Regions from separate parts of the Streptomyces sp. CNH287 genome, predicted to be linked through region 2. Evidence: riboswitches for the same ligand, from Rfam matches in the RefSeq annotation. Region 2 holds a riboswitch; each other region holds the start of a gene.

Region 1 (9,634 bases), on a different contig from region 2:
CGCGACGGCGCGACTACGGACAGCGCGCGGGGACAACGGCGTGCCCGATTCCGTGGCAGGGCGCGTGTCGAAGCGCCGGGTGCGCGGAAGAGTGGGGTCATCATGCCGCAGAAGAACGAGGCGGAGCGGCCGGAAGTCGATGTGACCACGCCGAGCGTGGCCCGTATGTACGACTTCTATCTCGGGGGCAAGGACAACTACGCGGTGGACCGCGAAGCGGTGGCCGAGTTGGACGAGGTGGTGCCGAGCACGCGGGCGCTGGCGCTCAACAACCGGCGGTTCCTGCGCCGCGTGGTGCGCAGGCTGGCGGAGGACTTCGGTATACGCCAGTTCCTGGACCACGGCTCAGGTCTGCCGACGCAGGACAACGTGCACCAGGTCGCCCAGCACGTCGACCCGCGCACGCACGTGGTGTACGTGGACAACGATCCGATCGTGCTCGCGCACGGCCGGGCGCTGCTCCAGGAGGACGAGCGGACGACGGTCATCCAGGCCGACATGCGGGACACCGGGGCCATCTTCGCGAACGAGGACGTGCAGCGGCTGATAGACCTCGACCAGCCGGTGGCCGCGCTGTTCGTGTCCGTCATGCACTGCATCCCGGACCCGGGTCCGCAGGAGCTGCTGCGCGAGGTCGTCGGCCGCCTGCCCTCGGGCAGCTTCGTCGTCGTCAACCAGCTGGTCAGCGAGGACCGCGCCACGCGTGACTTCGTCACGGAGTTCATGGACCGCAGCACGCAGGGCCGTTGGGGCCGTGTCCGCGAGGCGCACGAGGTCGAGCGGTACTTCGAGGGGCTCGAGGTGCTGGAGCCGGGCCTGGGCCGTATCGACGACTGGCGGCCGGACACCGAGGTCTTCCCCCGCCAGCAGACCGACGAGTGGTACGAGTTCGGCGGCGTCGCCCGCAAGCCCTAGGGTCTGTCTGGCAATTCCCGCCGGGTCCGGCCCGCCCGGCACGCACGCTCGGCGCACGGCAGAAACGCCCGAGTAGCTCCGCTACGAGGGCGCTCCTGCCACACGCCGATCGCACGCACCGGACGACCCGGCCTGATCCGACACGAATTGCCAGACAGGCCCTAGGCCGGCGCCCCGCCTGCGGCTGGGGCGCGGCGGGCCGGTTCAGAGCTGGTCGCGCATGTCCTTGAGGAACTCCATGGTCTTGGCCGGGGGTTCGGCGGTCGCCGAGAGCCGGTCCATCACCACCATGTAGTTCTCCACCTCGTCCTGCTTGTCGAGGTAGAGCGCGGTGGTGAGCTGTTCGAGGTAGACGATGTCCGGCAGGTCCGGTTCGAGGAAGCGCAGTATCGTCACCGGCCCGCCCGCCGCCGCGAGCCCGCCGATGGCGAACGGCGCGACCTGGAGGGTGATATGGGGCTGGGCCGCTGCCCACAGGAGGTGGTCCAGCTGCTCCCGCATCAGCTCCGGGGCGCCCAGCGGGCGGCGCAGCGCGGCCTCGTCCACGATGGCCCACAGCTTCGGCGAGCGCGGACGGCTCAGTACCTCCTGCCGGGCCATGCGCAGCCGGACGCGCTGCTCGATCTCCTTCTCGGGTGCGCGCGGGTGCCCGAGCCGCGTGCAGGCGCGGGCGTACGCCTCGGTCTGGAGCAGGCCGGGCACGAACTGCACCTCGTAGGTGCGGATGACGGACGCGGCCTCCTCCAGCCCGAGCAGCTGCTCGAACCACGGCGGCAGGACGTCGTTGTACCGGTGCCACCAGCCGGGGATGCTGGCCTGCTGGGCGAGGGCGAGGAACTCCGCGCACTCGCGCGGGTCGGTGACGCCGTAGAGCATCAGCAGGTCGGAGACGTCCCGGTCCTTGTAGCCGGTGCGGCCCAGCTCCAGGCGGCTGATCTTGGCGTGCGAGCCGCGGATGGCCTCCCCCGCCGCCTCCCGGGTTATGCCCGCGGCCTCGCGCAGGCGCCGCAGCTGGGTGCCCAGCACGATGCGGAGGATGGTCGGGCCGCCTCGGGGGTGGTCGAGAATGCGCCGGACCGACGACTGCTCCGTCCGCGCCGGTCGTGCTGGCATGGCCCATCTCCTCTGTCCGAATGCGCAGTTGTCTCCATAATTTGTACAGCGTTGTACGGCCGCCAGTCTCGCACCCGGCCGAGCGGGCGTACAGCAGCGCACGTGAGGGGCTCGCTCGCGCGCCGGGGCGCGCGCACGCCCGCCCGTGGATCGCCGCGTACGCGCGGCCGCGCCACGTGCCGGGTGCGGGCACATGGCGCGGACGCGATCGGTGTGATGGTGTGCGAGGTGGACGGAGAACGTACGACCGAACGCGCTCAGGCGTCCAGGAAGTCGTCGAAGTCGCCGTCCTTCGCCCCTTGGATGAAGGCGGTGATCTCAGCCGGTGTGTAGATGAGCGCCGGGCCCGAAGGGTGCCGTGAGTTGCGCACGGCCACCCCACCACCGGCCAGTTCGGCCAGCTCGACGCAGTTGCCACTCGGGTTGCTCCGCGCGCTCTTACGCCATACGACGCCGTCGAGCCGCGGGTCTTCCATGCCATGGTCGATATGCATGGGGAGCACCTTCCCACAGTCGAGTGTGCTTGCACCTGTTCTTGCAGATGTACTTGCAGACGTGTGCTCACCCGAGGATGATGGAGGGGATCAGTCACGGTATGTGCCCAGCCCCGAGACCCCGTTGCGGAGTTCGTGATGACGACACCCCCACGCTCGTTGGCGGAGGTGGACGAGCAGCCGTCCGAATGGGAAGACCCGCTCACCCGTCTCCTGCTGCTGCTGGAGATAGCCAGCGAGCCTGCCTGGCTGCGCGAACTGGCGGAGTCCTCTGCGGCAGCGCAGGAGAACTGAACTCCCCAGGCTGACAGTTGAGCCCTTCCGGTGCCCCGGCGCGATGCGCGCCGGGGCACTCGTCGTTGTGAAGACCGTGTGAACCGCCGGTAGTTGTACGGCCTATGGGCGGGTATGACGCCCCGTCCGGTGTGAGAGCGGGCTATCTCACATCCGGTAATCTGGACCTCACAGCACGGGTCGCGGCACACTCGCCCCGTGCCGGGAGGTGACCGTTCCGGTACGTAAACGGATCACCGATTTAGAGGCGGTACGCGCAGTGCGGCGACGGAAAACGGGGATAGTCGCGGCGGGGTTGGCGATCGCCCTCCTCTCCTCACTTACGGCCTGTGGCAACGGCGAAGCCGGAGGCAGTGACGTGACGCTGCACCTGGTGGCGGTCGAGCACGGCGACCGCGCGGCGAACAGCTCCAAGCGTTACTGGAGCAAATTGGTCGAGGACTTCCGGTTCGCGAACCCGGACATCAACGTGAAGGTGGACGTCTACAGCCGGGCCAAGATCGACGCCCGCGTGGCCGAGCTGGTCAAGGAGGGCAAGGAGCCCGATCTCGCCCAGACCGTCGGGTCCTTCGCGCAGTACGTGCGGACCGGCAAGCTCTACAACGCCGGAGAGGTCCTCTCCACCCCCACGCAGGGTGATTTCGTCGGCCCCCTCGCGGAGGCGGGCACGGTGCGGCGCGTCCAGTACGGACTGCCGTTCGTCGCCAGTACCGAGGCGCTCTTCTACAACAAGAAACTCTTCGAGGCCGCGGGCGTGGAGGAACCGCCGCGTACCTGGAAGGAGTTGAGGAAGGCCGCGCAGGCGCTCGAGTCGGCGGGCGTCAAGAAGCCGTACAGCCTGCCGCTGGGCGCGCAGGAGGCCCAGATAGAGACGCTCAACTGGATGGTCGGCAACGGCGGCAGCTACGCGGCCGACGGCGGCTCCTACGACATCGACTCCCCGCAGAACGTCCGCACCTTCAACTGGCTGCGGGACGAACTGGTCTCCCCCGGGCTGACCGGTGAGGACCCGGCCAAGACCGACCGCCAGGACGCGTACAGCGCCTTCGCGGACGGTGACGTCGGCATGCTCAACGGCAACTCCTCGCTGATGCGGATCGCGCTGGAGAGCGGCGTGGACTACGGTACGGCGCCGCTGCCCGGCCGCACGGGACCGGCCAAGGGATCGGCGGGCGTGGCCGACTGGATGATGGCGTTCAAGCGGAACGGCAACCGGGAGGAGATCCGCACCTTCCTGGACTACGTCTACCGCGAGCAGAACGTCGTCGACTACTCCGAGCGGTACGGGCTGCTACCGGTCACCGCCGGGGCCTCCGAGATCATGCGCGAGGACCGGGAGCACCGGGCGCTCTGGGCCTTCCTCGACCGGCTGCCGGAAGCCCGGTTCTACCCGGTCGGCATGGCGTCCTGGGGCGCGACCGTACGCAGCGTGAAGAGCAACATCGGCCGGGCCGTGGTCAAGGGCGGCAACCCGGAGACGGTGCTCGGCTCCATGCAGCGCCGGGCCAACGCCGCCGAGGACGCCGTGAACTGACGCCCTGTCAGTAGAGCGGCGCCGGGCGGCCGGTACGCCGGCCGCCCGGCGCACCGGTTCAGGCCAGGGCGGCCAGGGTGCCCAGCGCCAGGTACACGCCGCCCACGGCGAGGTGCTGCCGCCCCAGCATCCCCGGGCGGCGGTGCAGCCAGCCGCTCAGCGCGCCGCCCGCCAGCGCGTAGGCCAGATCCAGGGCGAGGGCCAAGGCGAAGAAGAGGACGCCGAGCGCCAGCATCTCCGTACGGGCCGTGCCGCTGCCCGCGCCCTGGTCCACGAACTGCGGGAAGAACGCCAGGAAGAAGAGCGCGACCTTCGGGTTGAGCAGGTTCACCCAGAACGCCTCGCGGAAGACCCGCCACAGCGGCGCTGATCCGGCGCTCTGCGCTAGCGCCGCGCCGCCGCCCTGGCGCAGCGCCCGTACGCCCAGCGCCAGCAGGTAGGCGGCGCCGGCGTACTTGACGGTGGCGAAGGCCGTCTCGGAGCGGGCGATGACGGCCGAGACGCCGAAGACGGTCGCGGCCAGGTGCACCACCGTGGCCGACTCCACGCCCAGCGCCGAGACGATGCCCGCCCGGCGGCCGTGGGCGACGCTGCGCGTCACGATGTAGATCAGGTTCGGTCCGGGCACCAGAATGAGGGCGAGCGAGGCCGCGCAGAACGCCAGCAGGCGGGCGGGGTCCGGCATCAGCCACGCTCCGGGGGCGGTGGTCTACGGTCCATGGGTGGCTCCGTTCACGGTGGGCGGGGTGGGCTGGGGCGGGTCCGGGCGGTGCCGGGCGCCGCACGCGCAAGCCTGGTCGCGGCGGTGGCGGCGCACCCGTGCCAAAGGAGGCCGAAGTGGACCGGAACGCGCCGGACCGGAACGCGCCGGACCGAAACCCGCCGGGCCGGTACCCGCCGGGCCGGTACGCGCGGACCGCCCAGGGCGGGAGGGGCCCGGCGACCCCGCCGTGCTGGCCGCGATCCTCGGCGACTGGATGCACGGCCCCGGGCCGCTCTACCGCAAGCTCGCCGCCGCGCTCGCCCGAGCCGTCCGGCGCGGCGATCTCCAGCAGGGCGAACGGCTGCCGTCGGAGCGCGCGTTGGCCGCCGCGCTGTCGCTGAGCCGGGCCACCGTGGCCACCGCGTACGAGGAGCTGCGCGGTCCCGGCGTGCTGGACAGCCTGCGCGGCAGCGGCACCCGGGTCGCCCCCACCCGCCCGCACGCGGCTGCGGGAGACGCTACGGGCGGCGCTCCCGTCGCGGGCGGCGCCGACGGCCGGGTGCCCGGGGGCCGGGCCACCTCGCTGGTCCAGCGGCTGGTGGACGGCCCCGGCGGCACCCTCTCGCTGGCCTCCGCCGCCGAAAGGGCCGTACCGCAGGTGCGCGCGGCGCTGCTGGAGCTGGCCGCACCGGACGGGCCGGACCTGGAGCCGCTGCTGAGCGACATCGGCTACCACCCGCGCGGCCTGCCCGCCCTGCGCGCGGCCGTCGCGGCGCACTGCACCGAGGAGGGCACGCCCACCACGCCCGCGCAGGTGCTGGTGACCACGGGCGCCACCCAGGCGCTGGCGCTGGCCGCCCGGCTCTACCTGCGCAGGCGGGACACGGTCGTGGTGGAGCAGCCCAGCTGGCCGGGCTGCCTGGACACCTTCCGGGCGCTGGGCGTGCACCTGCGGGGCGTGCCGATGGACGAGGACGGCGTACGGCCGGACGCGCTGGAGCGGGCGCTGCGCGCGCACGCCCCCGCGCTGCTGTTCGTCATGCCGACGTACCACAACCCGACGGGCACCCTGATGTCCGCCGGGCGCCGCCGCCGGGTCGCCGAACTGGCCGCCCGCTACCGCGTCCCGGTGGTGGAGGACCTGGCCTACAACGCGTGTCTGGGCACCGTCGCCGAGCCGCCGCCCATCGGCGCCTTCGCCGGGCGGGACGCGCAGGTCCTCACCGTCGGCTCACTGGCGAAGTCCGTGTGGAGCGGGCTGCGTATCGGCTGGGTGCGCGGCCCCGAGCAGGTGGTGGAGCGCCTGGCCCGCCTCAAGACGCTCGCCGACCTCGGCGGGCCCGTGCTCGAACAGGCGCTGGCCGCACGGCTGTTGCCGGGGCTCGCCGCGATCCGCGCGGAGCGGGCGGGCGAACTGCGGGCGCGCCTGGGGCTGTTGGAGCGGCTGTTCGCCGAACGCCTGCCGGACTGGAGGTGGCGCACGCCGGACGGCGGCTCGGCGCTGTGGGTACGGCTGCCGGGCCGCGTCGACGCCGCGGTGTACGCGCAGGTGGCCCTCCGGCACGGGGTCGAGGTCGTACCGGGGGCGACGATGGACGCGGAGGGGGCGTACGAGAGCCACATCCGGGTGCCGTACACGATGCCGCCGCCGACTCTGACCGAACTGGTGCGCAGGCTGGGCGCGGCCTGGGACGAACTGTGAAGGAGAGGGAGGAGGGTGAAAGGCGCGGGTGATGAGGGTCGGTGGATGGGGGTGAGGGGCGGCCTACGCCGCCTCCTCACCCTCGTCCGCGTTTCGCTGCCGGCCCCCGGTCCGGCCGCTGGCCGCGTCCATCCAGTCCTGCCGCAGCCGCGCCAGCTCCGCGAGGTCGGCAGGCGTCCATACCTTGCGGCCTGCCACGAACGCGCGGATCGCTGCGTTGGCTTCTTCGACGGGTAACCGCGACGACCTCGACGCGGGTGAAGGAGTAGGGGACATACCGTCAAGGTTAGGCCAGGAGCGCGGCAATCTCACCCACCGCGTTCAGGACAAGACTCCTCGGATACGCCCCCTGCGCCTCCCGTCCGGCCTGCCCGCTTTCCCCTGCGGGCGCACAGGCGGTGCGTACCCGGCGCATACCCGTGGGTAGCCGTACGCCCCCGAGCTGCGATGACACCCGTACGAGTGAAGTGTGGACGCATGCACGCCCGCCCCTTGCGCGGGGCAACTGCCCCGGGCAGAGCCTGCGCGGACGCCGCGACAGCCGGGGCACTTGGGGCGGCCGACCGTGGGGAACGTCACGGAATCGGGCCGGAAAGCGTCCGCTTCCGCGTCCCTGGCGGACACGCGCACACCCGTTCCGTACCGCCCCCGTCACCGTCCGGACGCGTACGGGCGCGATGCGGTCCGATGCCGTCTTCACCCCGCTCCGCCGCTGTGATTGTGTGGGGTGTGCAGCTGGTTCGCCCCGCCCGCCAGGCGGTGGCGACGACAAGAGGGAACCCGGTGCGAGTCCGGGACTGCCCCGCAGCGGTGAGTGGGAACGAACGGCGTCACGCGCACTGGGCCGCAGAACTGGGCCTGGGAAGCGACGGCCAGTAGGTGCCCGGCCGGGCCTGGACCGGCAGGGTGTGCCCGCGAGTCCGAAGACCTGCCACTGCCCGCGTGCGATCCCGTACGCGGTGATCTCGGTGACCTCGAGGGCGGGTCGGCGGAGCGCGGGCAGCCGCACACGGTCTCGTGTGCCGCCCGCCGGTCCTGCCTTCGCGCCTCCCGGGCGGCACCGGGGTCGCACCGCGACTCGCGAAGGAGAGTTCCGTGGCTGACAGTTCCGCCACCCCCGTCGGCGCCACCACCGGCTCCGCCCCTGCCGATCCTGCCTACGCCGACCCCGCCGCCGCGCACGACCGCCCGCTGCCCACCCTGCACGGCCACCCCCGGCAGGGCCCGGGACGCGAGCTGAAGAAGGCCGTCGAGGGCTACTGGGCGGGGCGGCGCAGTGCCGACGAGCTGCTCGGCACGGCCGCCCGGCTGCGCCGCGACACCCGGCGCCGGCTCGCGGAGGCAGGCATCCAAGAGGTCCCCACCGGCGACTTCTCGCTCTACGACCACATGCTGGACACCCTGGTGATGACGGGCGCCGTCCCCGAGCGGCACCGGGCCGCCGTCGAAGCGGACGCCCTGGGCGGGTACTTCGCGATGGCGCGCGGCGACCAGCGCACCCCGCCGCTGGAGATGACCAAGTGGTTCGACACCAACTACCACTACCTGGTGCCCGAACTGGGCCCCGGCACCGTCTTCACGGCCGACTCCGCCAAGCCCGTCGCCGAGTTCACCGAGGCCCGCGCCGAGGGCCACACCGCGCGCCCGGTGCTGGTGGGCCCGCTCACCTTCCTGCTGCTGGCCAAGCCCGCCCCCGGCGTCGACCCGGGGTTCGAGCCGCTGACCCTGCTGGACCGGCTGCTCCCCGTCTACGCCGAGGTCCTCGCCGACCTGCGCGCCGCCGGCGCCGCCTGGGTGCAGCTGGACGAGCCGGTCCTCGTGCAGGACCAGTCGCCCGCCGTGCTCGGCGCCGCCGCCCGCGTCCTGCGCGAGCTGGGCGGCCTCACCGACCGGCCCCGGCTGCTGGTCGCCGCCTACTTCGACCGGCTCGGCGAGGCGCTGCCCGTCCTCGCGCAGGCGCCGGTCGAGGGCCTCGCCCTCGACTTCACCGGGCCCGCCGCCGCCAACCTGGACGACCTCGCGGCCGTCGGCGGCCTGCCGGGCAAGCGGCTGGTCGCGGGCGTCGTCGACGGCCGCAACGTCTGGATCAACGACCTGGAGCGCTCGCTGGCCACCCTGGCCACGCTGCTGGGCCTGGCCGCCCGGGTGGACGTCGCCCCTTCCTGCTCCCTCCTGCACGTGCCGCTGGACGCCTCGCTCGAGGACGGCGTGGACCCGGAGGTCGCCCGCTGGCTCGCCTTCGCCCGCCAGAAGACGGACGAAGTGGTCACGCTGGCACGCGGGCTGGCCGAGGGCACCGAGGCCATCGGCCCGCAGCTGGCCGCCAACCGGGCGGCCCGCAGCGCCCGTTCGGTCTCCGTGCTCACCCGCGACCCCGCCGTACGGGCCCGCTGTGCGGCCGTGCGCCCCTCGGACGCCAAGCGGGCAGAGCCTTACGAGGAGCGGGCCGTCGCCCAGCGCGCGCGCCTGGGCCTGCCGCGCGTACCGACCACCACCGTCGGCTCCTTCCCGCAGACCGCCGAACTGCGCCGGGCCCGCGCCGACCTGCGCGCGGGCCGCATCGGGCAGGCGGCGTACGACGGGCGGATCGCCGCCGAGATCCAGGAGGTGCTGGACTTCCAGGAGAAGGCCGGGCTGGACGTCCTGGTGCACGGCGAGCCCGAACGCAACGACATGGTGCAGTACTTCGCCGAGCGGCTGACCGGCTACGTGGCCACCCAGCACGGCTGGGTCCAGTCGTACGGCACCCGCTACGTGCGCCCGCCCGTGCTGGCCGGGGACGTCTCCCGCACCGCGCCCATGACGCTGCGCTGGACGCGCTACGCGCAGAGCCGCACCGGCAAGCCGGTCAAGGGCATGCTCACCGGGCCCGTCACCAT
Region 2 (9,634 bases):
CCGAAGCCGCCCTCGGCCTCCGGCGTCTCCAGCCAGCGGTAGGCCGCCATGTAGTGGTGCGAGGGCGGCATGTCGGGGTCGTGGTAGATGGCGATGGGGTTCTCGCCGAATCCGCGCGGCGGCTGGATCATGATGACGGCGTTGCCGAACCGCAGCGACGCCAGCACGATGTCCTCGCCGTCGAGGTAGAGCGAACCCGGCGGCTCGCCCCAGTGCTCCAGCATGCCCGCGCGCAGTTCGGGGTCCAGCGTGTCGAACCACCGCCGGTAGTCCGCCAGCGGCACCCGCGCGGTGGAGGCGGCCAGCTGCTCCTCGGTCAGCCACTCCACGTCGTGGCCGCCCGCCGCGATCAGCCGGTGGATCAGCTCGTCGCCGCCGTCCGGGTACCCGCTGATCCCGTACCCGGCGGCGCGGAGCGCGTCCAGCAGGGCGACGGCGGAGGCGGGCGTGTCCAGGCCCACCGCGTTGCCGACCCGCGAGTGCTTGGTCGGGTAGGCGGTGAAGACGAGCGCCAGCCGCTTCTCGGCGTTCGGGGTGTGCCGCAGCCGGGCGTGCCGTACCGCCGTACCCGCGACCCGCCTCGCCCGCTCCGGATCGGCGGCGTAGACCGGCACGCCGTCCGGGCCGTCCTGCTTGAAGGAGAACGGCACGGAGATCAGCCGCCCGTCGAACTCCGGGATCGCCACCTGCATCGCCGCGTCCATGGGCGAGAGCGCGGCGTCCGAGTCCTGCCACGCCTCGCGGGAGGTGGTCAGGCACAGGCCCTGGATCAGCGGCACGTCCAGTTCGGCGAGCGCGCCGATGTCCCACGCCTCGTCGTCGCCCCCGGCGGAGGCGTCGCTCGCGCGGGTGCCGCCCGCCGCCAGGACGGTGGTCACCAGGGTGTCGGCGCGGGCCAGCAGCTCGTACAGCCCCGGATCGGCGCCGCGCAGCGAACCGCAGTACACCGGCAGCGCGTTGGCGCCCGCCCCCTCGATCGCCTCGCACAGCACGTCGACGAACGCGGTGTTCCCGGACAGCTCGTGGGCACGGTAGAAGAGCACCCCCACGGTCGGCCGCGCGGCGTCGTACGCCCGCGCCCCGTGCAGCCCGTACGCCGGCATCCGGTGCGGCGGGGCGAAGCCCTCCCCGCTCATCAGCACCGTGTCGCTGAGGAAGCGGGCCAGCTCGGCGAGGTTGTCCGGGCCGCCCTCCACCAGGTAGCGCAGCGCCTCCGCGACGACCCCGGCGGGCACGCTGGAGTCGGCCATCAGCTCCGCGTCCGGCACCGACTCGCCGCCCAGCAGCACCGTGGGGATGCCGGAGGCGCGCAGCGCGGCGAGCCCGTCCTCCCAGGCCCGCTTCCCGCCGAGCAGCCGTACGACGGCCACCCCCGCGCCGTCCAGCAGCCGGGGCAGCTCCTCGGCGACGTCGAGGCGGTTCGGGTTCGCGATCCGGTACGGGGCGCCGGACGCGCGCGCGGCGAGCAGGTCCGTATCGGCGGTGGACAACAGCACAACGGTGCTCATGCGGCTCCCAGGAGGGTCGGTCGGCGGGTGAGCGGTGGCGTTCATGGCGCGCCCGGGGGGACGAACGGCAGCCCGGCGGGCGCGCCGTGCTCGATCAGCCGCAGCAGCGCCGCCGTGTCGGCGTGCTCCTCGATCAGATCCCCGAGGCGGTCGAGCTGTTCCTCGCGCAGTACGGCGAAGCAGGTGTCGGGCGCGGGGGTGAAGTCCCGTCCGGCGTCGCGGGCGATCCGGCTCAGGAAGGCACGCCGGAAGCCGTCGCTCTCCAGCGAACCGTGCCAGTGGGTGCCCCAGACGGAGCCGCTGCGGCAGCCGTCCAGCGGCGTGCCGCGCGCGTCGCGCAGGAAGCTTTCGCCGCCGAGGACCTCGGCGACGCCGTGATGGATCTCGTACCCCTCCACGCGCTCGCCCAGCGCCTCGCCCACCGGCCGGGCCAGCGTCTTGGCCGCCTCGAACCGTACCCGCACCGGCAGCAGACCCAGCCCCGGCACGACGCCCGCGCGGGACTCCACCTCGTCCTCGATCCGCTCGCCCAGCAGTTGGAAGCCGCCGCACACGCCCAGCACCGGGCGGCCCTCGGCGGCCCGGTGCGCCAGCGCCCGCGCCAGCCCGCGCTCGCGCAGCCAGGCCAGCGCCCGTACGGTGCCCCGGGTGCCGGGGACCACCACGAGATCGGCGTCCGCCAGCTCCTCGGGCCGGTCGGTGAAGCGCACCGAGACGCCCGGCTCGGCGGCCAGCGCGTCCACGTCGGTGAAGTTCGACATCAGGGGCACCGGCAGCACGGCGACGCGCAGCACGTCCGCCCCGTACGGTGCGGCGACGCCGCTCTCGCGCACCGTGCCGCGCAGCGACAGCCGCAGGCCGTCCTCCTCGTCGATGCCCAGCCCGTGCGCGTAGGGCAGCACGCCCAGCGGCTGCCGGCCGGTGAGCCGCCGCAGCATCTCCAGGCCCGGCTCCAGCAGGCTGACGTCGCCCCGGAACTTGTTCACCAGATAGCCGGCGACCAGCTCCTGGTCCTCGGCGGAGAGCAGCGCGGTGGTACCGAAGAGGGAGGCGAAGACGCCGCCGCGGTCGATGTCGCCGACGACGACCACCGGCAGGCGGGCGGCGCGGGCGAGGCCCATGTTCACGATGTCGCCGTGCCGCAGGTTGATCTCGGCGGGGCTGCCCGCTCCCTCGCAGATCACCGCGTCGTGGGTGGCGCGCAGCTGCTCCAGGCAGTCGGTGACCGTGCCCAGCAGCGCCCGCCTGCCCTCGGGGCGCGGGCCGTGGGAGCCGCCGGGGCTGGCAGCGCTGCCGGGGCCGCCCGGTCCGAAGTAGCCGCGGGCGCTCAGCTCGCCGACCGGCTTCCCCATCAGCACGACCTGACTGCTGTGGTCACCGCCGGGCTTGAGCAGTACGGGGTTCATCAGGGCGCTGGGCTCGACGCGCGCCGCTGCCGCCTGCATCGCCTGCGCCCGCCCGATCTCGGCGCCCTCACGGGTGACGTACGAGTTCAGCGACATGTTCTGCGCCTTGAACGGCGCGACCTTGAGGCCCTGGCGGGCGAGCCAGCGGCAGATGCCGGCCGTGACGACGCTCTTGCCCGCGTCCGAGGTGGTCCCCGCGACCAGCAGTCCGTGCGCGCCCCTCACCGCCGTGCCTCCCCGGGCTGCGCCTTCGGCGGGCACGGGGCCGGGGGCCGCGCGGCCGGGAGCCGGGCCGCCGCCGCGCGGGCGGCGAGGGTCACCGCGAGTGCCAGCGCACCGACGCGCCGCCCCAGCGCCACGGCCCGCTCGATGTCGGCCGGAGTGACCGCCCGGCCACCGGGGTTGAGCAGCGGCCGGTGCTCGACGCGGCCCCCGTACGCGAGGGTGCCGCCCAGCCGGACGCCCAGCGCGCCCGCGAACGCGGCCTCCACCGGCCCCGCGTTGGGGCTGGGGTGGTGCCGGGCGTCCCGGCGCCACGCGCGCAGGGCGCCCCCGCCGTCCGGTCCGGCCAGCGCGGCGAGCGCCGCGGTCAGCCGGGCGCCGGGGCAGCCGAGCACGTCGTCCAGGCGGGCCGCGGCCCAGCCGAACCGGCGGTAGCGCGGGGACTTGTGGCCGACCATCGCGTCCAGGGTGTTCGCCGCGCGGAACGCGGCCAGGCCCGGGACGCCCGCCAGCGCGCCCCAGAACAGCGCGCCGACCACCGCGTCCGAGGTGTTCTCCGCGACGGACTCCACCACGGCGCGCGCGAGCGCGTCCGCGTCCAGCGCCTCCGGGTCCCGGCCGCACAGCCGGGGCAGCAGCGCGCGGGCCGCCGCCAGGTCGCCGGCCTCGAGCGCGGCGCCCACGGCCCGCGCCTCCCGCGCCAGCGAACTGCCGCCCAGCACGGACCAGGTGACCGTCGCGCTCACCGCGGCGGGCCACACCGCCCCGGCCCCGGCGGTGCCCTTCGCCGCGGCGGTCGCCGCGGCACGGGCCAGCGCGGCGGCCCCGCCCACGCACAGGGCGGTGTGCAGCGTCCCGGCGCCGCGGTGGTCACGCCACAGCGCGCGCTCGGCCCGTGCCGCCGCGCGCCCGAAGGCCGCCACGGGATGGCCGCGTCGAGGGTCGGCGAACACCAGATCGGCGAGGTAGCCCACGGCGGTTCCCCAGCCGTGGGCGGTGTGAGCCCGCATCCGTCAACGCGCCGTCGCGCCCCGGCGGAACGGGCCCGGCGCGCGCCGGCGTGGCGGCGTACCGGGGGAGGGGGCGGCTTGGGCAGGGCGTGCGGCGGGGAAGCCACGCATGGCGTTTGTCCTCACTCAGGGTCCGCGCCCTGGTTCGACGTGACCGGCGACGAGAGTCTCCTGGCTCCCGGATCGACGCGTCCCCCGGCCTTCCAGCCCCTGACGGGACCGTGACGCTGGGTGGGGGAGCGCTCCCCGGTGACAGTGGCGGGACCGCGCCGGATTCACACCGGACTTCCTCTCCTGCCGCCGTATGGCACGGGAAGTTCACCACGTGCGCCATCGGCCGTCAACTCGGCCTTGACCTGCGACGGGAGAGTGTGAGGAGGCACACGGGAAGGGGTACGGGCGATGCCCGTACCCCTTCGTGCCGTGTCCTCGCCGTGCCTCAACCGTGCTCCGGACCGTGCTTCAGGCCGTGCTTCCGGCCGGTCAGGCGGCGATCAGATAGATCCCGTACGCCACGGCCAGCGCGCAGACGGCGAAGCAGACGTACGCCCCCGTGCGGGGCAGCGCGGCGGCGGAGGTGCCGTCCGCCTTGGAGGCGGTCCCCATGATCCCGAGGGTGAAGATGCCCACCAGGCCGACCGTCGCCACCAGGCTGACGCCGAAGACCTGGCCGAGGGCGGCCCAGTCGATGTCCATAGCTGTGTCCCTGCTTCTTTCAGGAGAGGCTGGAGGCGGGTGAGGTGGAGTGCGAGACCGTGCCGGCCTGGTGCGGAATGCCTTCCGCCCCCTCCGGTCCCGCCTCGGGCTGCGGCTGCTGCGCCTCGGCGTCGGGCAGCGGCGCCGACTGCTCGGCGCGGCCCGCGGTGGGAGGCGGTGCGACGGCCTGCATGGCCGTGGTGACCACGCCCGCGGGCTCGGTGCCGCCTGCGGGGGAGCCCCCGTCGGTGTCCTCCGGCAGGTCGTTGACGTTGGTGTGGTCGACCACCTCGCGGCGCGAGGCGATCCAGATGGCGGCGCTGCTGACGACCAGGAGCACCGCGACCGTGGTGACACCCCAGTCGCCCTGCTCGGCCAGCACCGCGGAGGCGCCCGCGATCAGACCGGCCGCCGGGATGGTCAACCCCCAGCCCGCGACCATGCGGCCCGCCGTCGACCAGTGCACGACGCCGCCCTTGCGGCCCACTCCCGAGCCCATCACCGCACCGGAGCACACGTGGGTGGTGGAGAGGGAGAAGCCGATGTGCGAGGAGGCCAGGATGGTGGCCGCCGCGCTCGTCTGGGCGGAGAAGCCCTGCGGCGGCTTGATGTCGGTGATGCCCTTGCCCATGGTGCGGATGATGCGCCAGCCGCCCAGGTAGGTGCCGGCCGCGATGGCGATGCCGGCCGAGGCGACGACCCACATGGGCGGGTCGGCGTCGGCGCCCAGGGCGCCGCCGGAGATCAGCGCGAGCGTGATCACACCCATGGTCTTCTGCGCGTCGTTCGTGCCGTGCGCCAGCGAGACCAGCCCGGCGGAGGCGATCTGCCCGGCCCGGAAGCCCTTGGCCGTCTGCTTCTCGTCCACACGCTGGGTCATCCGGTAGGTGAGCCGCGTCGCGAACAGGGCGGCCAGACCGGCCACCAGCGGCGCCGCGAGGGCCGGGATGAGGACCTTCATGATGACGACCTCGCCGTTGACGGCGCCGAAGCCCACCGAGGCGACGGTCGCACCGAGGAGGCCGCCCATGAGGGCGTGCGAAGAACTGGAGGGGAGCCCGGCGAGCCAGGTCAGCAGATTCCAGATGATCGCGCCGACGAGCGCGGCGAAGATCACTTCGGGTTGGATTCCGGAACCTTCGTCGATCAGTCCGGAGGAGATGGTCTTGGCGACCTCGACGGACACGAAGGCGCCGATGAGGTTGAGGACCGCCGACATCGCCACCGCCGTCTTGGGCTTGAGAGCCCCGGTGGAGATGGTGGTGGCCATGGCGTTGGCTGTGTCGTGGAAGCCGTTCGTAAAGTCGAACACCAAGGCCGTGACGATCACGATCCCGATGAGAAGCGTGATGTGTTCCATTCACCCAGGCAATCAGTTCGAAGGTCAGTGACTTGGTGAACGTAAGGATCGTGAGTGAACGGAAGATGAACTCAGGCGGGCATCGGGGTGTCACTCGGCGAGGCTTGTTGTGACCAAGCTGCTACATAGCGTAACAGGAGATTCACGGAGCGCCGCCCGCTAGTCTGCGGGGCTGGAGGTGCACATGCGACGAACCCTCGCGGACGCCTGGGAAGCAGTGGTGGAGACGGCCCGCAGGACGGTCACCGACGGCCTGGTCGTGGGGACTTCGGGGAACGTCTCGGTGCGGGTCGGGGACACGGTGCTGGTGACGCCGACCGGGGTGCCCTACGACCGGCTCGGCCCGGACGACCTGTGCGCCGTCGATCTCACCGGCGCCCCCGCGGGCCCGGCGTCCGGGCGGCAGCCGCGGCCCACCAGCGAACTGCCCATGCACCTGGCCGTGTACCGCAGCTCCGACGCCCGCGCCGTGGTGCACACGCACGCCGTGCACGCCACCGCGGTGTCCACCCTCGTCGACGAACTCCCCGCCATCCACTACATGGCCGCCGCACTGGGCGGCGTGGTGCGGGTCGCGCCCTACGCGCCGTACGGCAGCGACGAGTTGGCCGCACACATGCTCGCGGCGCTGGAGGGTCGCAGCGGCTGCCTGCTGCGCAACCACGGCACCGTCGCGTACGGCGCCACGCTCGACCAGGCGTACGACCGCACCGCGCAGCTGGAGTGGATGTGCCAGGTCTGGCTCACCGCCGCCTCCGTACCGGGGCACACCCCGGCCCTGCTCACCCGCGCCGAGATCGACCGCACGGTCGTCCGGCTGCGCGGATACGGCCAGCCGGGGCCGCCCCGCGCGGAGCCGGCGCAGCCCGCCTCGGACGGCCCGGCCGCACCCCCGCCCGCAGCCGCCTCACCCGACCGCCGCTGACCGCTGGCCCTCGCGCGCCCGCGGGCCGACACTGGTGAGGATGCGCCTGCTGACGAGGGCGGCCCTGGCCGCCACCACCGTGCTGGGTGCCGGGGCGGCCGTGGTGGCCGCCGGACGGTGCGCCGCCGACGCTGCCCTGAGACCGGCCCGCGCCCGTCCGGGCCACCCGCCGCTGCCCGCGGGCTTCGCCGGACCGCCGCTGACCGTGCACTCCTTCACCGAGGGCGGCCCCGCCGCGGACCCTGCCGTCGGCGAGGGCCAGGGCGAGGGGCGGATCGCCCTCACCCGCTCGCTGACCGCCCTCCTGCCGGGCGTCTACGGCTTGACCGGCCGCGGCCTGCACGCGGTCGCGGGCCCGGTGCTGGACGCGTCCGCGCCCCCGGCAGGCGCGCGCGAGCCGGGTACGGCGGCGGACACCGTCGTACGCCGCCTGGTGCGCGTGACGCACGGGAGCATCACCACCGGCACCAAGGTCCGCGTCACCCCGCTCGTCCACCTGGGCGACCCGCGCGGCGCGCTCGGCCTCGACTACGCCGAGGTGGCCGTCCCCGGGGACACCGGCGAACTGCCCGCCTGGTTCGTACCCGGCGACCGCGACACCTGGGTCATCACCGTGCACGGCCTCGGCGCGACCCGCGAGCAGCCGCTGTGCGTCCTGCCCTTCCTGCACGCCCAGCGCTTCCCCGTCCTGGACCTCGCCTACCGGGGCGACCGCGGGGCCCCCGGCACCGCGAACGGCACCGGGCATCTCGGCGACCGCGAGTGGCACGACCTCGACGCGGCGATGCACTACGCGGTCAGCTACGGCGCCGAGCGCCTCGTGCTGCACGGCTGGTCCACCGGCGCCACCATGGCCCTGCACGCCACCGCCAACTCCGCCCTGCGCGACCGCGTCAGCGGACTCGTCCTGGACTCGCCCGTCCTGGACCGGCGGGCCACCCTGCGCGCCTTGGCCGCCGCACGTGGCGTTCCCGGCGCGCTGCTCCCGCTGGCGGTACGGGCGGCCGAGGGGCGCGCGGTGCTCGGCCAGGGCCCGCCGCCCGAACTCGCCGATCCGGCCCGGCTCGCCGTGCCCACCCTCCTCTTCCACGGCCCCGACGACACCGTCGCCCCCTGGGAGCCCGCCCGCCGGCTGGCCGGCCGGCACCCGGAACTGGTCACCCTGCACACGGTGCCGCACGCCCCGCACGGCGCGATGTGGAACGCCGACCCGGCAGGCTACGAGGAGGCACTGCGCCGCTTCCTCACCCCGCTCATGTGACCCCGCCCGCGCCCGGCACGCGCCCGGGCCCGCAGCCCCGTGAGCGCCGCTCAAGTGAGCGGAAAAGACTTCCGTTTGGGTTTTCCCCTCCCAGGATGAAGACTGCCCCTGTGACGTCCCGTACTCCGCGAGACACCCGGCTGCGCCTTGTCCCCCGACGACCCATCGCCGCCGCCCGCCGCACCGCGACCTCGGCCGGCCGCGGGCGCGCCTGGCCCGCGCCCGGTGCCTCCGGGCCCAGGCCGCCCGAAGGCACCCCACCGCCCGCCGTGCTCGCCCGACAGGCCCGGGCCGTACTGGGCGGCGCGGTCCGGATGGCCCGCTGGGCGGCGGGCGAACCGCCCAGCGCGGGCGTGCCCACGGCCGAGGCGTTCGAGCGGGCCGCCGCCCAGCTGCGGCTCACCCCGGACCAGGTCCGCGCCGACTGGGACCGCGCCCGCCTCGCCGGGCTCATCGAACTGCACGGGGACACCGCGCGCCCCGGCTGGCGGCTGCGCGCCTGGGAACGCGACGACAGCGCCGTACTGCGCGGCTGGGTCGCCCTCTTCGACGGCTGGTCGCTGGCCCGGCCCGCCCCGGCCGAGGCGGCCGACCCGCTGCTCGTGGGCGAGACAGTGGTGGCCATGCCGCAGCTCCTCTCGCTGCTGCACCTGTCCGCCGGGCCGGTGACCGTACCCGCGCTGCTGGACCTGCTCGTCCAGCGGATCACGGAACTGCGCGCCGAACTGCGTACCGACCGCGATCCGGGCCAGGCCGATCCGGACCAGGAGGCGGACGACCCCGCCGTGCTGCTGCCCGTGCTGCTGGACTGGGCGCTGGACGGCCTCGTCGCCGTCGGCGCCCTGACCCGCTGCTCCGACGGCGACGACGCGCGGGCCGACTCGGCCGTGCTCACCTCGCTGGGCAACTGGGCGGTGTGGACCAAGCTGGAGCAGATCTGCGTGGCCGCCCAGAGCCCCGCGGGGAACATCGAGCAGTCCGCCGAGGACATGCTGCGCGGCTGCGCCCGGCTCACCCCCGGCCCCGCGCGGGCCGAGTACCGCGCCTGGCTCGCCGCCCGCACCTCCGGCCCGGCCGTCACCGGCCTGCTGGAGGCCGCCCGTGGCGAGGACGCCCTCATCCGCGGCCTCGCCTTCGAGGCGCTGCGCGTCGTCGGAGCGCCCGCCGAGCCCGACGTACGCGCCGCGGCCGAGGAGCCGACGCTGCGCCCGTACGCGCTGCTCTGGCTCGCCGAGCAGGAGGGCGC
Region 3 (9,634 bases), on a different contig from region 2:
GCGGGCAGCGTACGGACCGCGAGCCCGGCGGCCTCGGCGCGGCGGTAGGCGGCGTCGAACTCGTCGCCCCACAGGTCGACCAGCTCCGGTGTGTCGGACGGGGAGAAGAGCGACCAGGCGGTGTCCGCCTCGACCCGGCGCATGAACTCGTCCGGAATCCAGTGCGCGAGGTTGAGGTTGTGGGTGCGCCGGGCCTCCTCGCCGGTGTTGTCGCGCAGTTCGAGGAACTCCTCGATGTCCGCGTGCCAGGTCTCCAGATAGACGCAGGCCGCGCCCTTGCGCCTGCCGCCCTGGTTGACCGCGGCCACCGAGGAGTCCAGCGTCCGCAGGAAGGGGACGATGCCGTTCGAGTGCCCGTTCGTGCCCCGGATGAGCGAACCGCGGGCGCGGATGCGGGAGAACGGCAGGCCGATGCCGCCGGCGTGCTTCGAGAGGCGGGCCACCTGGTGGTAGCGCTGGTAGATCGAGTCGAGTTCGTCCAGCGGTGAGTCCAGCAGGTAGCACGAGGACATCTGGGGGTGCCGGGTGCCGGAGTTGAACAGCGTGGGGGAGGAGGGGAGATAGGCGAGCGTGCTGGTCAGCCGGTACAGCTCGGCCACCTCGCGCACCGCTGCCGCGGCCTGCTCGGCGGTGTCGCCCTCGGCGGCCAGCCCGCAGGCCACGCGCAGCAGGAAGTGCTGCGGCGTCTCGATGACCTGCCGGGTGCGCGGGTGCCGCAGCAGGTAGCGCGAGTGGACGGTACGCAGCCCGAAGTAGCCGAAGCGGTCGTCCGCTCCCGCCGCGAGGGCGGCCTCCACCAGCGCGTCCAGCCGGTCCGCGTGCCGGGTGACGAACCGCGCCGTGCCGTCCGCGATCAGCCCCTCGCGGTGCCCCACCGCGACCGAGGTGGAGAAGGAGACGGCGCCCTGCCCGGCCGCCTCGTCCCGTACGGCGAGGGTGAGCAGCCGGGCGGCGAGCCGCGAGTACTCCGGCTCCTCGCCGATCAGCCCGGCCGCCGCCTCGGCGGCGAGGGACCGCAACTCCGCCGCGCCGGAGCCCGGATGACGGCCGCGCAGCGCGGCGGCGGCCACCCGGTGCGGGTCGGCTGCGGGCAGGTCGGCGCTGAGGCGGACCAGCAGGGCGGTGAGTTCCGCGGCGGCGGATTCCGCGCCCGCGGGGCCCGCTGAGACGGGCTCCGCGGTGGCGGGTGCGGCTGGTGCGATGGTCACGGGACGTGCTCTCCCTCGCTCGGCTGGAGCCACGGGGAGGGGCACGACGGGCGTGAGCGGCTCCGGACTTCAAGGCACGACGGCGCTCCGCGTCCGCCGGCCCAACCCACGAGGCCCGGACGTGTACAAAACCGTCGGCAGGTGCTCGGGCTCGGCCGCGGCGCGGTGGACGCGCCCGCCATACCGTTGCGGGACAGCTCCGGATTCACACCGGATTCCCCTGCGGCGACAGCAAGCACCACCATACATGTGGTGCCACCCAGCTCATGCACCCCAAGATGTGGTGTCCCGCGCGGGCGACAGGAAGGCGCTCAGCCGGACAGCTCCAGTGCGAAGGTCCACAGCGGCAGGCCCGGCAGCGGCTCCCAGTCCCGCTCCGGGGTGCGGACGAAACCCAGCCGCCCGTACAGCCGGTGGGCCGCCGCCATCTCCGGCACGCTGGAGAGCACCACCCGGCGCAGTCCCAGCCCGCGCGCCCGCGTGAGGCACTCGCGTACGAGCGCCTCGCCCACGCCCCGGCCCCGGCCGGCCGGGAGCACCGCGAGCATCCGGAACTCGGCCTCGCCCGGCCCCGCGATGTCCGCGTACTCCCCGCCCGCGCCGACGAAGGCGACCGCGCCCAGCAGCGCGCCGGCGCCGCCCGCCTCGGCCGGTCCCGCCGTCTCCACGGCCACCAGCACCTGCGTGTGCCGAGCGCGGCGCCGGGCGTCCCGCAGCTCCTCGAGGTAGGGATCGCTCACCCCGTGGGTCAGCAGCCCGTCGCCGAGGTACACCCGGGCGGTCAGCTCGCCGACGTCTGCGAGTTCTTCCTCGCGCGCCGCCCTGATCGTTATGTCCATGACCGCCAGCATGCGGTACGCGCCCGGGTGCGTACCGGGCAGGCCCTCAGTGGCCGCCGGCCGCCGGGGGCAGGTCCTTGACCTTGGGGTCGCCCGCGTCCGCCGTGTAGTCGGCCGGGACGGTCTCGTCGACGCCCTCCGGCGCCTTCAGCGCCCGCAGGACGAACGTGAGGGCCACCGTCACCACCGCGTTCAGCACGATCGCGGTCAGCCCGATGTAGCCGATCTCGCCGATCATCGGGATCGAGTCGTTGCTGCCGCCGAAGTGCTTCTGCTTGGGCGAGGAGACGTGGTACGCGGCGATCGTGCCGTACGCCATGCCGACGGCCCAGCCCGCCAGCAGCGCCCAGCGGTGCAGCCACCGGGTGAACAGGCCGCCGACCAGGGCGGGGAAGGTCTGGAGAATCCAGATGCCGCCCAGCAGCTGGAAGTTGATCGCCGTCGACTTGTCCAGCGTCAGGACGAACACCAGCGCCCCCACCTTGACCACCAGCGAGGTGATCTTGGAGACCTTGGTCTCCTGCGCCGGGGTGGCGTCCGGTTTGAGGAAGTCCCGGTAGATGTTGCGGGTGAAGAGGTTCGCGGCGGCGATGGACATGATCGCCGCCGGGACCAGCGCCCCGATGCCGATCGCGGCGAACGCCACCCCGGTGAACCAGTCCGGGAACATGTTCTCGAACAGCTGGGGCACGATCAGCTGCCCGTTCTCGACCTCGATGCCCGCCGCGATGCCCATGAAGCCCAGCAGCGCCAGCAGGCCCAGCATGAGCGAGTACAGCGGCAGGATGGTGGTGTTGCGGCGGATCACCTCGCGGCTGCGGCTGGAGAGCGTCGCGGTGATCGCGTGCGGGTACATGAACAGCGCGAGCGCCGACCCCAGCGCCAGGGTGGCGTACGCCCAGTGCGCGTCGGGCCCGGCCACCAGGGAGCCGCCGGTCTCCGAGAGCTTCTCCTCGGCGTCGCTGAAGATGTCGTCGAACCCGCCCAGTTCGATGGGGATGTAGATGATCGCGACCACGATCACCAGGTAGATCAGCGCGTCCTTGACGAAGGCGATCAGCGCCGGGGCGCGCAGGCCGGACGAGTAGGTGTACGCGGCCAGCACGCCGAAGGCGATCAGCAGCGGCAGGTCCTTGACGAACCAGTGCGTCGACTCGCCGCCGCCCACCCCCAGCACGTCCAGCACCGCCTGGATGCCGACGAGTTGGAGCGCGATGTACGGCATCGTGGCCAGGATTCCGGTGAGGGCGACCGCGAGCGAGAGCCCCTTGGAGCCGAAGCGCCCCTTCACGAAGTCCGAGGTCGTCACGTAGCCGTGCCGGTGGGAGACCGACCAGAGGCGGGGCAGGAAGGTGAAGATCAGCGGGTAGACGAGGATCGTGTACGGCACCGCGAAGAAGCCGGCCGCGCCCGCCGCGTACACCGCGGCCGGGACGGCGACGAAGGTGTACGCGGTGTACAGGTCGCCGCCGAGCAGGAACCAGGTGATCCAGGTGCCGAAGCTGCGCCCGCCCAGGCCCCACTCGTCCAGGTTGTCGGCCGTCGCCCTGCGCCAGCGGGCGGCGAGGAAGCCCATCACCGTGACCAGGGCGAAGAAGAAGAGGAAGACGCTGAGCGCGACGACGTTGACGCCTTCGTTCACTTCGGCTCAGCCCCCTCGGTCCGCCCGCCCTGACCGCCGTGCCCGCCCTGACCCGCGTGCCCGGCCGCCTGCTTGCGGGCCGCCTGCTCCCGGCGTACGAGCACGTACGCGACGCAGGTCAGCGCCGTCGAGATCGGCACCCAGAGCATCTGGTACCAGTAGAAGAACGGGATGCCGATGAAGGCCGGGTCCACGCTGTCGTACGAGCCGACCCAGAGCATCGAGACGAACGGCGCGAGGAGGCACAGCCCGGCCACCACGCGCGAGGGCGTGACGACCGGTTCGCGGGCGTGCGGTGGTGACATGAAGGCGACTCCGTCCCTGGGGCTCCGGCCGGTCTTCTGCGGGGTGGCAGAAATCTAGTCACAGAGCGGTCCCCCGTCACTACCCCGATCAGTAACGGACAGGCCACGCGGAGCGTGTAGGCGTCACGGAGGTGCGGTGGATGGGCGGGAACGGGCGGGGGAAGGCCGCGCGGAGCCGCCGCCCGCTCAGGGGCGGGGCCGCTGGAGCCGGGCCACGAACTTGTAGCGGTCGCCGCGGTAGACCGACCGCACCCACTCCACCGGCTCACCGTCGGTGTCCCGCGAGTGCCGCGAGAGCATCAGCATCGGCAGGCCCACGTCGGTGGCCAGCAGCCCGGCCTCCCGCGGGGTGGCCAGCGAGGTCTCGATGGTCTCCTCGGCCTCCGCCAGGTGGACGTCGTAGACCTCCGCCAGCGCAGTGTAGAGCGAGGAGTACTTGACCAGGCTGCGCCGCAGGGCGGGGAAGCGCTTCTCGGAGAGGTGCGTGGTCTCGATGGCCATCGGTTCGCCGCTGGCCAGCCGCAGCCGCTCGATGCGCAGCACCCGGCCCCCGGCGAGGATGTCCAGCAGGCCGGCCAGGCGGTCGTCCGCGGTGATGTAGCCGATGTCCAGGAGCTGCGAGGTGGGTTCGAGTCCCTGGGCCCGCATGTCCTCGGTGTAGGAGGTGAGTTGGAGCGCCTGGGAGACCTTGGGCTTGGCGACGAACGTGCCCTTGCCCTGTATCCGCTCCAGCCGTCCCTCGACCACGAGTTCCTGGAGTGCCTGGCGGACGGTCGTCCGTGAGGTGTCGAACTCGCTTGCCAGCGTGCGCTCCGGCGGGACCGGGGTGCCCGGTGGCATGGTTTCGGTCATCTCGAGCAGATGGCGCTTGAGCCGGTAGTACTTGGGAACGCGCGCGGTGCGTGTCGCCGCCTGCCCGTTCCCCCCGCTTCCGCCCCCGCCGGCGGTGCGGGCGGTGGCCACCCTGTCTATCCCGACCTCAGTGGCCGCAACCCCGTCGGTGCCCATGGCACGCCTTCCCGACTCGTGTCGTGCTGCCGTCACCGGCTCCTCCGTGTACGTCGCGGGTCACATCGTGGCACGGGCTCTGCCAAGGGGGGTGTCCCAGCTCAGATGTCGTTCCGGTAACGGAACCGACTGTGAGCTTTATACACCGTTGACACCCCTATAGGTCTAGGCCAAGCTGCGGGCACTGGTCTAAACCATTAAAGACCAAACCCAGACCCACGGGCAGTACGCGGCGTATGTCTTCTGTCATCTCGGTGGGCGGGGGGTTTCTGGTGGTCCCTTGAGGAGGATGACGTGAAGCGCAAGCTCATAGCGGCTGTAGGAGCCGCCACGATGGTGGCCACGGTCGCCGGTTGTGGCTCCGACGATGACGACAGCGGCAGCGGCGGCGGCAACAAGACGCTGACCGTCTGGGCGATGGACGGCTCGGCCCCCGAAGCCTGGGTCAAGGAACTCAACAAGGAGTTCGAGGCCAAGAACAAGGGCGTCAAGGTCAAGATCAAGGTACAGCAGTGGAACGGCATCCAGGAGAAGATCACCACCGCCCTCTCCGAGGACGCTCCGCCGGACGTGATCGAACTGGGTAACACCCAGACCGCCGGCTACGCGGTCACCGGCGGCCTCGCCGACCTGACCGACATGAAGGGCGAGCTGGGCTACGACACGTGGACCAAGGGCATGCTGCCCTCCGCCGAACTTGACGACAAGCTCTACAGCGCCCCCTGGTACGCGGCCAGCCGCGTCGTGGTCTACGACAAGAAGGCCTACGCGGACGCCGGCGTCAAGCCGCCGACCACCCGCGACGAGTGGGTCGACGGTCTCGAGAAGCTCAAGGCCAAGGGCGACAAGCAGCCCATCTACCTCCCCGGCCAGAGCTGGTACGTCTACTCCGGTTTCCTGTGGGACGAGGGCGGCGAGCTGGCCGTCGAGGACGGCGACAAGTGGAAGGGCGCGCTGGACAGCCCCGAAGCCGTGAAGGCGATGAACTTCTACAAGAAGCTCCAGTCCTTCTCCACCGGCCCCAAGGACGCCGACGAGGCCACCCCGCAGCAGTCCACGGACGTCGTGCCCAAGGGCAAGGTCGCCTCGTGGATCGGGCTCGGCTGGGAGGCCGGCGGCGCCATCGACGCCATGAAGAAGGCCGGCGGCAAGGCCGACTTCGGCTACTTCCCGATCCCGGGCAAGACGGCCGGCAAGCCGGGCAGCACCTTCCTGGGCGGCTCCAACCTCGCCGTCTCGGAGCGCTCGCAGAACAAGGACCTCGCGAAGGAGTGGCTGAAGATGGCCACTTCCGAGAAGTGGATGACGAAGTACGCCGAGGCCACCGAGGGCGGTCTGCTGCCCAACAGCGAGGCCGCGCAGTTCACCCCGGCCAAGGGCTCCTTCGCCGAGGCCATGGGGAAGACCGCCGACACCGGCCGCACCACGCCCATCACCCCGGGCTGGGCCAACGTCGAGACGGACCCGAACCCGATCAAGGAGTACATGACCAAGGTGCTCAAGGGTGAGGACCCCAAGAAGGCCGGTGAGGACGCGAACAACGCGATCACCGAGCGCGTCAACAAGAGCTGATCACTCAGGGTGCCCCCGGCAGCGCGGCTGCCGGGGGCTCTCGCCCTGCGCCCTGTCCCCGGCCCTCACCCCGAGGAAGTAGAAAATGACCGTGCAAACCCAGGGAGCGACCCCGGTCGCCAAGGAGCCGCCGCCCCGCGGGCCCGCGGCGGAGCCAGGGCGGTCGCCCCGCGGCAAGCCGTCGCTGCCCGGCCGGTGGCTCCCGTATCTGCTGATCGCTCCGGCGGTCCTCTCCCTGCTGGTCTTCCTGGGCTATCCGCTGGTGCGGAACGTCATCATCTCCCTCCAGCAGCTCGGCCGGACGGAGATGATCTCCCGGAAGACCGTGTGGACCGGGTTCAGCAACTACACGGACCTGCTGTCCAACGACGCCTTCTGGACCGTCGTCGTACGGACCTTCGTCTTCATGGCCGTCAACGTGGCACTGATCATGACGATCGGTACCTTGATCGGCCTGCTGCTCAACCGGCTCGGCAAGAAGATGCGGCTGGTCCTCTCGCTGTCCCTGGTGATGGCGTGGGCGATGCCCATCGTCGCCTCCGCGACCGTCTTCCGCTGGCTGTTCGACACCCAGTTCGGCGTCATGAACTGGGTCATGCGCAGCCTTGGCTTCGAGGGCTACGAGCAGCACAACTGGTTCGAGACCGGCTTCTCCACGCTCGTCATCGTGACCCTGCTGATCGTCTGGGGCTCGGTCCCCTTCGTGGCGCTCAACCTCTACGCGGGGCTCACCACGATCAGCGGCGAGCTGTACGAGGCCGCCCGGATGGACGGCGCCAACAGCTTCCGGCTCTTCCGCTCCATCATCCTCCCGATCATGAAGCCGTTCTTCCTGATCACCACGTTCCTGGAGATCATCTGGGTCTTCAAGGCGTTCGCCCAGATCGTCGCCCTCAACAGCGGCGGACCCGACCGGGCCTCCGAGACCCTGCCGGTCTTCGCCTACGTCGAGGGCATGTCGCAGGGGAGCTTCGGCCTCGCCGCCGCCGCGTCCGTACTGACCATCCTGATCCTGCTGATCGCGATGTCCTTCTACTTCCGCCTGATGCTCAAGCAGGAGGAGGAGCAGTGAGCAACACCGTTCTGGCCGACAAGGCGCCCCTCGACACACCGGACAAGGCGGCTGCCAAGGCCCGGCGCCGCAAGACGTTCGGCAAGGTCTGGCCCAACGTCGCGGCCCTCCTCCTGGTGCCCTTCTTCCTCTTCCCGGTCTACTGGATGTTCTCGACATCCTTCAAGCCGTCCCACGAGGTCCTCACCGAGACCCCGCAGTTCTTCTTCACGCCGACGTTCGAGAACTACAGCACCGCGACCGGTGTCGACCAGTTCTGGACGTACGTGGTCAACAGCCTCACCGTGACCATCGGCGCCGTGGTACTCGCGCTGGTCGTGTCGCTGGCGGCGGCGTTCGCCATCGTGCGGATGAGGTTCAAGGGCCGCAAGGGCCTGGTGCTCGCCGTGATGATGGCCCAGATGGCGCCCTGGGAAGTCATGGTCATCGTGATGTACCTGATCGCGCGGGACGCGGAGATGCTCAACAGCATCGCCTTCCTGACACTGATCTACTTCGTGATGGTCCTCCCCTTCACCATCTGGACACTGCGCGGATTCATCGCCGCGGTGCCCAAGGAGCTGGAGGAGTCGGCCATGATCGACGGCTGCAGCCGGACGCAGGCGTTCTTCCGCGTCGTCTTCCCGCTGCTCGCTCCCGGCCTGATGTCCACCTCGCTCTTCGGGTTCATCACCGCCTGGAACGAGTTCGCCATGGTGCTGATCCTGAACAAGGACTCCGAGGCGTACACCCTGCCGCTGTGGCTGACCCAGTTCCAGACGGCGTTCGGCAGCAACTGGGGGGCCACCATGGCCGCCTCGTCGCTGTTCGCCATTCCCGTGCTTCTCCTGTTCCTCTTCCTCCAGCGGCGCGCGGTCAGCGGGCTGAGCGCCGGAGCGGTAAAGGGCTGACCCCGAAAGAAAGACGTCATGACGACCCTTGTCAGCGACACCACCACCCTCACGCGGGACGCTTTGGCCGTCCTCCAGCCCGGATTCACCGGCACCACCGCGCCCGAATGGCTGCTGGAGCAGCTCCGCCAGGGGCTCGGCTCCGTCGGCCTCTTCGGCCGGAACGTCGAGTCCGCCGAGCAGCTGACGGCGCTCACCGCCCAGCTGCGCGCGGTGCGCCCCGACGTGCTGGTGGCCATCGACGAGGAGGGCGGCGACGTCACCCGGCTCGAGGTGCGCACGGGGTCGTCCTACCCGGGCAACCTCGCGCTCGGCGCGGTCGACGACCCGGACCTGACCCGGGCCGTCGCCCGCTCCCTGGGCCGGCGGCTGGCCGCGTGCGGGGTCAACCTCAACTGGGCGCCGTCGGCGGACGTCAACTCCAACCCGGACAACCCGGTGATCGGCGTACGCGCCTTCGGCGGCGATCCGCAACTGGTGGCCCGGCACACCGTCGCCTACGTGGAGGGCATGCAGTCGGCCGGCGTCGCCGCCTGCGTCAAGCACTTCCCCGGGCACGGCGACACCAACGTCGACTCGCACCACGCCATGCCGCGCATCGACGCGGACCTGGCCACGCTCAACGAGCGTGAGCTGGTGCCCTTCCGTGCCGCGGCCGAGGCGGGCAGCAAGTGCGTGATGAGCGCGCACATCCTGCTGCCCGCCCTGGACGAGGCGCTGCCCGGCACCCTCAGCCCGGCCGTGCTGACCGGCCTGCTGCGGGCGCCGCGGAGCGAGGGCGGGGTCGGGCACTACGGCCTGATCGTGACCGACGCGGTGGAGATGGACGCCATCTCGGCCACCTACGGCCTGGAGCAGGGCACCGTGCTCGCGCTCGCCGCCGGAGCCGACGCGATCTGCGTCGGCGGCGGGCTGGCCGACGAAGACACCGTGCTGCGGCTGCGTGACGCGCTGGTGAGGGCCGTCCGCGACGGCGAGCTTCCGCGTGAACGGCTCGCCGACGCCGCAGCACGGGTTCGCGAACTGGCGAGCTGGACGCAGGGCGCGGGCGCGCCGGAAAAGCAGGAGGGGAGCGCGCCCGCATCCTCGTCCCGGCCC

The links. A riboswitch is a leader RNA that binds a small molecule or an ion and turns the genes downstream of it on or off. The one in region 2 is predicted to bind cobalamin.
Region 1: another riboswitch for cobalamin. It lies ahead of metE (5-methyltetrahydropteroyltriglutamate--homocysteine S-methyltransferase); the one in region 2 lies ahead of H299_RS35080 (cobalamin biosynthesis protein).
Region 3: another riboswitch for cobalamin. It lies ahead of H299_RS0107865 (ribonucleoside-diphosphate reductase subunit alpha); the one in region 2 lies ahead of H299_RS35080 (cobalamin biosynthesis protein).

The regions. Positions count from the first base shown of each region.
Region 1 is NZ_KE384251.1:574,455-584,088, forward strand. It holds gene H299_RS0126340 (SAM-dependent methyltransferase) at 103-915, shown strand; gene H299_RS0126345 (Scr1 family TA system antitoxin-like transcriptional regulator) at 1,120-2,028, opposite strand; gene H299_RS0126350 (DUF397 domain-containing protein) at 2,286-2,522, opposite strand; gene H299_RS40025 (hypothetical protein) at 2,661-2,816, shown strand; gene H299_RS0126360 (extracellular solute-binding protein) at 3,175-4,350, shown strand; gene H299_RS0126365 (LysE family translocator) at 4,409-5,035, opposite strand; gene H299_RS0126370 (aminotransferase-like domain-containing protein) at 5,301-6,755, shown strand; gene H299_RS40690 (hypothetical protein) at 6,819-6,953, opposite strand; cobalamin riboswitch at 7,474-7,705, shown strand; gene metE (5-methyltetrahydropteroyltriglutamate--homocysteine S-methyltransferase) at 7,947-9,634, shown strand, end outside.
Region 2 is NZ_AUKQ01000018.1:113,465-123,098, forward strand. It holds gene cobN (cobaltochelatase subunit CobN) at 1-1,508, opposite strand, end outside; gene H299_RS0119440 (cobyric acid synthase) at 1,550-3,139, opposite strand; gene H299_RS35080 (cobalamin biosynthesis protein) at 3,136-4,146, opposite strand; cobalamin riboswitch at 4,311-4,438, opposite strand; gene H299_RS0119450 (hypothetical protein) at 4,630-4,842, opposite strand; gene H299_RS35085 (inorganic phosphate transporter) at 4,862-6,202, opposite strand; gene H299_RS35090 (class II aldolase/adducin family protein) at 6,387-7,127, shown strand; gene H299_RS0119465 (prolyl oligopeptidase family serine peptidase) at 7,168-8,388, shown strand; gene H299_RS0119470 (hypothetical protein) at 8,499-9,634, shown strand, end outside.
Region 3 is NZ_AUKQ01000005.1:337,017-346,650, forward strand. It holds gene H299_RS0107865 (ribonucleoside-diphosphate reductase subunit alpha) at 1-1,208, opposite strand, end outside; cobalamin riboswitch at 1,328-1,466, opposite strand; gene H299_RS0107870 (GNAT family N-acetyltransferase) at 1,520-2,047, opposite strand; gene mctP (monocarboxylate uptake permease MctP) at 2,094-3,689, opposite strand; gene H299_RS32785 (DUF3311 domain-containing protein) at 3,686-3,994, opposite strand; gene H299_RS0107885 (GntR family transcriptional regulator) at 4,181-5,002, opposite strand; gene H299_RS0107890 (extracellular solute-binding protein) at 5,297-6,574, shown strand; gene H299_RS0107895 (carbohydrate ABC transporter permease) at 6,660-7,646, shown strand; gene H299_RS0107900 (carbohydrate ABC transporter permease) at 7,658-8,536, shown strand; gene H299_RS0107905 (glycoside hydrolase family 3 protein) at 8,555-9,634, shown strand, end outside.